One region of the Dactylosporangium thailandense genome, then DNA from elsewhere that is predicted to be linked to it. Evidence: riboswitches for the same ligand, from Rfam matches in the RefSeq annotation. Region 1 holds a riboswitch; the other holds the start of a gene.
What was found. Region 1 has a riboswitch for glycine ahead of AC6JBM_RS01145 (L-serine ammonia-lyase). Riboswitches for the same ligand answer to the same signal wherever they lie in the genome.

Region 1 (3,400 bases):
ACACAGGAACCCGGCGCCGTAGCGGGCGACCCGGGCCAGCGCGGGCGGCGCGAACCCGCCGATGAGCAGCGGCGGGCCGCCCGGCGTGACGGGGGAGGGGCCGATCGGCGCGAGCGGGTACGGCGATCCGGACCAGATGGCCGCCAGGTCCGTCAGCATCCGGTCCATGATCGCGCCGCGGCGGTCGAGGGGGACGCCCGCGGCGGCGTGGTCGTCGTCGCGGCCGCCGATGCCGACGCCGAGCGTGAGGCGCCCGCCCGACATGCGGTCCAGGGTCGCGGCCTGCTTGGCCAGCAGCGCGGTGCCGCGCAGCGGGGCGAGCAGCACCTCGGTCTGCAGCCGGATGCGGGTGGTGGCGCCGGCCAGGGCGGCCAGCGCGACGAGCGGCTCGGGGTTGTCGTAGGCGAGCCGGTCCAGCAGGGCGACGGTGGCGAAGCCGGCCGCCTCGGCGCGGCGGCCCCACTCGGGCAGGCGCGCGGGGTCGCTGACGGGCAGGCCGAGACCGATTTCCATGTGGTACTCCCAGAAGCAAGGTGGGCAGCGGACAGTGCTGTCGCCACCTCCTCCCCGCGACTGCGGCGGGGTCCCGCGCCCGTTCTGCGACGTATCTCTGGGGCGCGGAATGCGGAGTTCCAAGGCCGACTGTACCAGACCCACAAAATCCAAACATGTACAACAATGAAACCGACACATACCTTCAGGCTCATGCGTCGACTGCTCACCGCCCTAGCCGCGACGGCCGCCACCGTCGCCGCGCTCCTCGCCGCGCCCTCCGCCGCCCACGCCGAGTCCAACGGCGGGGTGCGCATCCTGCCCCTCGGCGACTCGATCACCGACGGCTTCAACGTGCCCGGCGGCTACCGCATCAACCTGTGGCGCGCCCTGGCCGGCGCCGGCCACCCCGTCGACTTCGTGGGCTCCCAGTTCAACGGCCCCGCCGACCTGCCCGACCACGACCACGAGGGCCACCCCGGCTGGCGCATCGACCAGGTGGACGCGAACGCGAGCGCCTGGGTGTCGTCCACCGCGCCCCGCAGCGTGCTCATCCACCTGGGCACCAACGACGTGGTGCAGAACTACGACCTCGGCAACGCGCCCGCGCGCCTGTCCGCGCTCGTCGACCACGTGCGCGCGGCCGCGCCCGGCGCCGACGTCTTCGTCGCCTCGATCATCCCGCTGGCCGACGCCGGGCGGGAGTCGGCCGCGAACGCGTTCAACGCCACCATCCCCGGCATCGTGGCCGGCAAGGGCGCCAAGGTCCACTTCGTCGACATGCACGCCGCGCTGGGCACCGGCGACCTCGCCGACGGGGTGCACCCGACCCGCGCCGGCTACGACAAGATGGCCGTGCGCTGGGCCTCGGCCCTGGCCGCCGTGCCCGGCTCGGCCGGCGACGACGGGGCCGCGACCACGCTGCCGTCCGGCTCCTCCATCTCGCTGCGGGCCACGACGGCGTGCTGCACGACGCGGTACGTCCGCCACATGAACGGCCTCGGGTACACCGAGAACGTGTCCTCCTCCAGCGACCAGCTGCTCAAGCAGGACGCCACCTGGCGCGTGGTGCCCGGCCTCGCGGGCGGGTGCTACTCCCTCCAGTCGCGCAACTACCCGGGCTACTACCTGCGCCACCAGAACGGCCGCGTGAAGATCAGCGCCGACGACGGCACGGCCCTGACCCGCGCGGACGCGACCTGGTGCGCGAAGACGGCCCCCGGCGGGGTGCGGCTGGCGTCCTGGAACTTCCCCGGCTCCTACCTGCGCCACATCAACGCGGAGCTGTGGCTGGCCACGCCCGGCGGCACCGCGGCCCGGGACACCGCCGGCAGCCTGGTTCCCGACATCACGTGGGCCGTTGCCGCGCCGTGGGCCCCGTAGTACGGTCGGCCCGACAACCGCATACGCGCTGCTCGACCCGCGACGGGAGAGTCCCTGGAAACGGGGCGCCGAAGGAGCAACTCCTCCCCGGGAATCTCTCAGGCCCACGTACCGCCGCGGGAAGGCGACTCTGGAAAGCCGGGACGCCGCGTCCCGCGCCCACGGTGCAAACCGCCGGCCACCCTACGGGCGGCCGTGCCGGTGAAGCTCTCAGGCATTCGATGACAGAGCGGGGAGGCTCGACCCTCGACAACAGGGAGCCTCCCGTGACGCTCAGCGCGTTCGACCTGTACTCCATCGGCATCGGCCCGTCCTCCTCGCACACGGTCGGGCCGATGCGCGCCGCCCGCCGCTTCGCCGTCCGCCTGGCCGAGGCCGGGCTCCTGCCGCGCACCGGTCGCGTCAAGGCCGAGCTCTTCGGCTCCCTCGGCGCGACCGGCCACGGCCACGGCTCGGCCCGGGCGGTCGTCCTGGGCCTGCGGGGCGAGGACCCGGCGACCGTGGACACCGGGACCGAGGTGGCGTCCGACGGGCGGATCGCGCTGCTGGGCGAGCACGACATCCCCTTCAGCGCCGACGCCGACCTGGTGCTGCACCGCCGCCGCAGCCTCCCCGAGCACCCGAACGGCATGCGCTTCACGGCCTGGACCGAGGCCGGCGAGGAGCTGCTCACCCGCACCTACTTCTCCGTCGGCGGCGGCTTCGTGGTCGGCCCGGACGGCGCCGTCGCCGAGGCCGACGTGCCGGTCAAGTTCCCGTTCACCACCGGCGCCGAGCTGCTCGCGCACTGCGAGGGCCGCTCGATCTCCGACGTGATGCTGGCCAACGAGCTGTCCTGGCGCTCGGAGGCCGAGGTCCGCGCCGGGCTGCTCCACATCTGGGCGGTCATGCAGGAGTGTGTGCGCAGCGGATGCACGCGTCCGGACGGCGTGTTGCCGGGCGGGCTCAAGGTGCGTCGGCGAGCGCCACGGCTCTACAGGGATCTATGCGAAAAATCGGATATATCTGATCCGCTGCACGTCATGGACTGGCTCAACCTCTACGCGCTGGCCGTCAACGAGGAGAACGCGTCCGGCGGGCGGGTCGTCACCGCCCCCACCAACGGCGCGGCCGGCATCATCCCGGCCGTCCTGCACTACGCGGTATTTCCGAAAAGCGGCCGCTTCGTCCCGGGCGCCGACGACGACGGCGTGGTCCGGTTCCTGCTCGCCGCCGCGGCCGTCGGGATCATCATCAAGGGCAACGCGTCCATCTCCGGGGCCGAGGTCGGGTGCCAGGGCGAGGTCGGCTCCGCCTGCGCGATGGCCGCCGCCGGGCTCTGCGAGGCCCTCGGGGGCGCGCCCGGCCAGGTCGAGAACGCGGCCGAGATCGGCCTCGAGCACAACCTCGGCCTGACCTGCGACCCGGTCGGCGGCCTGGTGCAGATCCCGTGCATCGAGCGCAACGCGATCGCGAGCGTCAAGGCGGTCAACGCGGCCCGGCTCGCGCTCAACGGCGACGGCGCGCACCACGTCACCCTCGACAA
Region 2 (3,400 bases), 1.2 Mb from region 1:
CGCCGTCAGCCGTGCCACGTCCGCGGCCAGGACCTCCGGTGCGACCAGCGACGGGGGCAGGGCGCGGTGTTCGCCGGCCTTCTTGGCCTCGATCAGGTCCGGGACGTAGGGGAGGGTGTTGAGCACGCGCAGGTCCGACTCGATCTCGCCGGTGCGCATCAGGTGGATGCCGGTGTGCAGCACCCGCAGGGTGTAGAGGGCGGGCTTCAGCTCGCCGGTCTTCGCGTGCAGCAGCCACTGGCCCGAGGCGAAGCCCAGGTAGTGCCGGGCGTGCTCCGGGGTCAGGCAGTGCGGGGCCAGGGCCTTGAGCTCGTCGTGCAGGGGGCCGGTGCGCACCACCAGCGGGGAGAGCAGCTGCTCCAGGACGTACCCGTTCGGGCGCAGGAGGAGGCGGACGAACTTCGCCAGCTCCTGGCTGACGATGTCCAGCTCCATGCCCTCGCGCTCGCCGCCCACCTCCACCGTGTCCGGGCCGGTGTCCAGGCCCACCACCTCGTCCAGGGGCAGGAGGTGGCAGGCGCGCAGGTCCAGGTCCGAGTCGACGGAGGCGAAGCCGTAGAGGTGGGCGCCGCTGACCGTGGCGAAGGCGAGGGGGTACGGGTGCTCGTCGGCCACCGCACCGGCCCAGGCCGGGATGCCCTCCGGGGCCGGGGGCTGGGCGGTGGTCGCTCGCACGGGCGGTACAGGTGCCGTGGTTCGCAGGGCGAACAGGAAGCGCTCCACCGCGGCCCGATCGGGCTCCTCCCGGAGCTTCGACGCCGACTCGGCGGCGGCCAGGCCGGCGGTCAGGGCGCCGGCCAGGGACTGGAAGTCCTCCCAGCTCAGCTCGCCACGGCGGATCGCCAGGAGCTCGTCGCGCCAGGGGGTCACGTCCACCAGAACCTCGCCGGTGCGCAGGACGTGGGCGCCGGCGCGCAGCAGGCGGGCCATGTGCATCGCCTGCTTCCAGCGGACCTCGCCCGTGCGGGCGCGCACCGAGGTGAGCTTGCCGAGCTGGTCGCGGGCGTAGTCGCCGTAGGTGCGGGCGGCGCGGCGGGACAGGAACGCCGGGCGCAGCTCCAGCAGCGCGCGGCCGGCGTCCGTGACGTGCTCGACCAGCGGCGCCGACAGGCACTCCCACACCGTCGGGTTCGCCGCGAGGGCCAGGGTGCAGGCCCGCTCGACCTCCCACGAGAACTGCTCCGGCAGCGGCCCCTCGACGTGGGTGGGCGGCTTGTCCAGCGACCAGAAGGCGTCGCTCGGCGTCTGGAACACGCCCCGGCGGTCGGTGTCGGAGTCCGGGCCGTCCAGCCCGTAGGCGCGGGAGCCGACGACCGCGGAGTAGATCGTGTGCTTCGCCACGATGGTCAAGTCCTGCACTGTTGGTAGGGTAGTCCTGCCGGCAATACCCGCGCGGGAGAGATCGCTGTGCAGAGCAGCGACGCCGAAGGGGCAAATCCTCCCCGGAACCTCTCAGGCAAAAGGACCGCGGCGGGTTGGCACCTCTGGAGTCTGCGACAGAGGGGGAGGAGCGCACGTTCGCCCCTGTCCCGCGATCCGCCCAGAGAGTTGTGGCCCATGACCAGTTTTGCCGCGCGGCACATCGGCCCGAGCGCCGACGAACAGGCCCGGATGCTCAAGACCGTCGGGTACGAGACGGTCGAGGACCTCATGACCGCCGCGATCCCCGGCTCGATCCGCTGGCACAAGCCGCTGGACCTGCCGCTCGCCGCGTCCGAGGCCGAGGTGCTGGCCGAGCTGCGTGCCCTCGCCGCGGCGAACCGGACCCTGGTGTCGATGATCGGCCTCGGGTACCACGGCACCCACACCCCGCCGGTGATCCTGCGCAACGTGCTCGAGGACCCGTCGTGGTACACGGCCTACACGCCGTACCAGCCGGAGATCTCCCAGGGCCGGCTCGAGGCGCTGCTGAACTTCCAGACCGTCGTCGCCGACCTCACCGGGCTGCCGGTCTCCGGGGCGTCGCTGCTGGACGAGGCGACCGCGGCCGCGGAGGCGATGACCCTCGCCCGGCGCTCGTCGAAGGTGAAGTCCGAGGTGTACGTCGTCGACGCCGACGTGCTCCCGCAGACCCTCGCCGTCATCCGGACCCGCGCCGAACCGCTCGGCATCGAGGTGCGCGTCCTCGACCTCGCCGTCGAGGAGCTGCCCGAGGCGTTCTTCGGGGTGCACCTGCAGTATCCGGGCGCCTCCGGGGCCGTGCGCGACCACGAGGCCCTCATCGCCCTGGCCCATGAGCGGGGCGCGATCGCCACCGTCGCCGCCGACCTGCTCGCCCTGTGCGTGCTGCGCGAGCCCGGCGCGATCGGGGCCGACGTCGCCGTCGGCAGCGCCCAGCGCTTCGGCGTGCCGATGGGCTTCGGCGGCCCGCACGCCGGATACATCGCGGTCCGCCAGGGCCTCGAGCGCACCCTGCCCGGCCGGCTCGTCGGCGTGTCCAAGGACGCTGGCGGCGCCCCCGCCTACCGCCTCGCGCTGCAGACCCGCGAGCAGCACATCCGCCGCGAGAAGGCGACCAGCAACATCTGCACCGCGCAGGTGCTGCTCGCCGTCGTCGCGAGCATGTACGCGGTCTACCACGGCCCCGACGGGCTGCGGGAGATCGCCGCGCGGACCCACGACATGGCCGTGCGCCTCGCCGCCGGGCTCAGCGCGGGCGGGGTCACCGTCGAGCACCGGGCCTTCTTCGACACGGTGACGGCGGTCGTACCAGGGCGGGCCGGCGAGATCGTCGAGGCCGCCGCGGAGCGCGGGATCAACCTGCGCCGCGTCGACGCCGACCGGGTCGGCATCGCCTGCGACGAGACCACGACGTTCGGGCACCTGCGCGACGTGCTCGCCGCCTTCGGCCTCGCCCACGCCGACGTCACCGGGCTCGACACGGCCGACACGGTCCCGGCGCAGCTGCGCCGCGCGTCGGACTACCTCACGCACCCGGTGTTCAGCAGTCATCGATCCGAGACGGCGATGCTGCGGTACCTGCGCCGGCTCTCCGACAAGGACTACGCGCTCGACCGCGGCATGATCCCGCTGGGCTCCTGCACCATGAAGCTCAACGCGACCACCGAGATGGAGCCGATCACCTGGCCCGAGTTCGCGAACGTCCACCCGTTCGCGCCCGACGCGCAGACCCAGGGGTACCGCCGCCTCATCGCCGATCTCGAGCGCTGGCTCGCCGAGGTCACCGGCTACGACGCCGTGAGCCTGCAGCCCAACGCGGGATCGCAGGGCGAGCTCGCGGGGCTGCTGGCGATCCGGGCCTACCACCACGACCGCGGCGACACCGAGCGCGACCTGTGCCTGATCCCGTCCAGCGCGCACGGCACCAACGCGGCCAGCGCCGTCATGGCCGGGATGCGGGTCGCCGTCGTCGCCTGCGACGAGCTCGGCAACGTCGACC

Region 2: it holds a riboswitch for glycine, as region 1 does, so the genes downstream of both, gcvP (aminomethyl-transferring glycine dehydrogenase) here and AC6JBM_RS01145 (L-serine ammonia-lyase) in region 1, are expected to answer to the same signal.

The regions. Positions count from the first base shown of each region.
Region 1 covers NZ_AP029195.1:276,229-279,628, forward strand. Annotated here, with positions in the region: gene AC6JBM_RS01135 (LLM class flavin-dependent oxidoreductase) at 1-513, opposite strand, end outside; gene AC6JBM_RS01140 (AbfB domain-containing protein) at 706-1,875, shown strand; glycine riboswitch at 1,909-1,999, shown strand; glycine riboswitch at 2,004-2,105, shown strand; gene AC6JBM_RS01145 (L-serine ammonia-lyase) at 2,097-3,400, shown strand, end outside.
Region 2 covers NZ_AP029195.1:1,476,923-1,480,322, forward strand. Annotated here, with positions in the region: gene AC6JBM_RS06340 (nucleotidyltransferase domain-containing protein) at 1-636, opposite strand, end outside; partial or broken gene AC6JBM_RS06345 (nucleotidyltransferase domain-containing protein) at 697-1,350, opposite strand; glycine riboswitch at 1,384-1,478, shown strand; gene gcvP (aminomethyl-transferring glycine dehydrogenase) at 1,558-3,400, shown strand, end outside.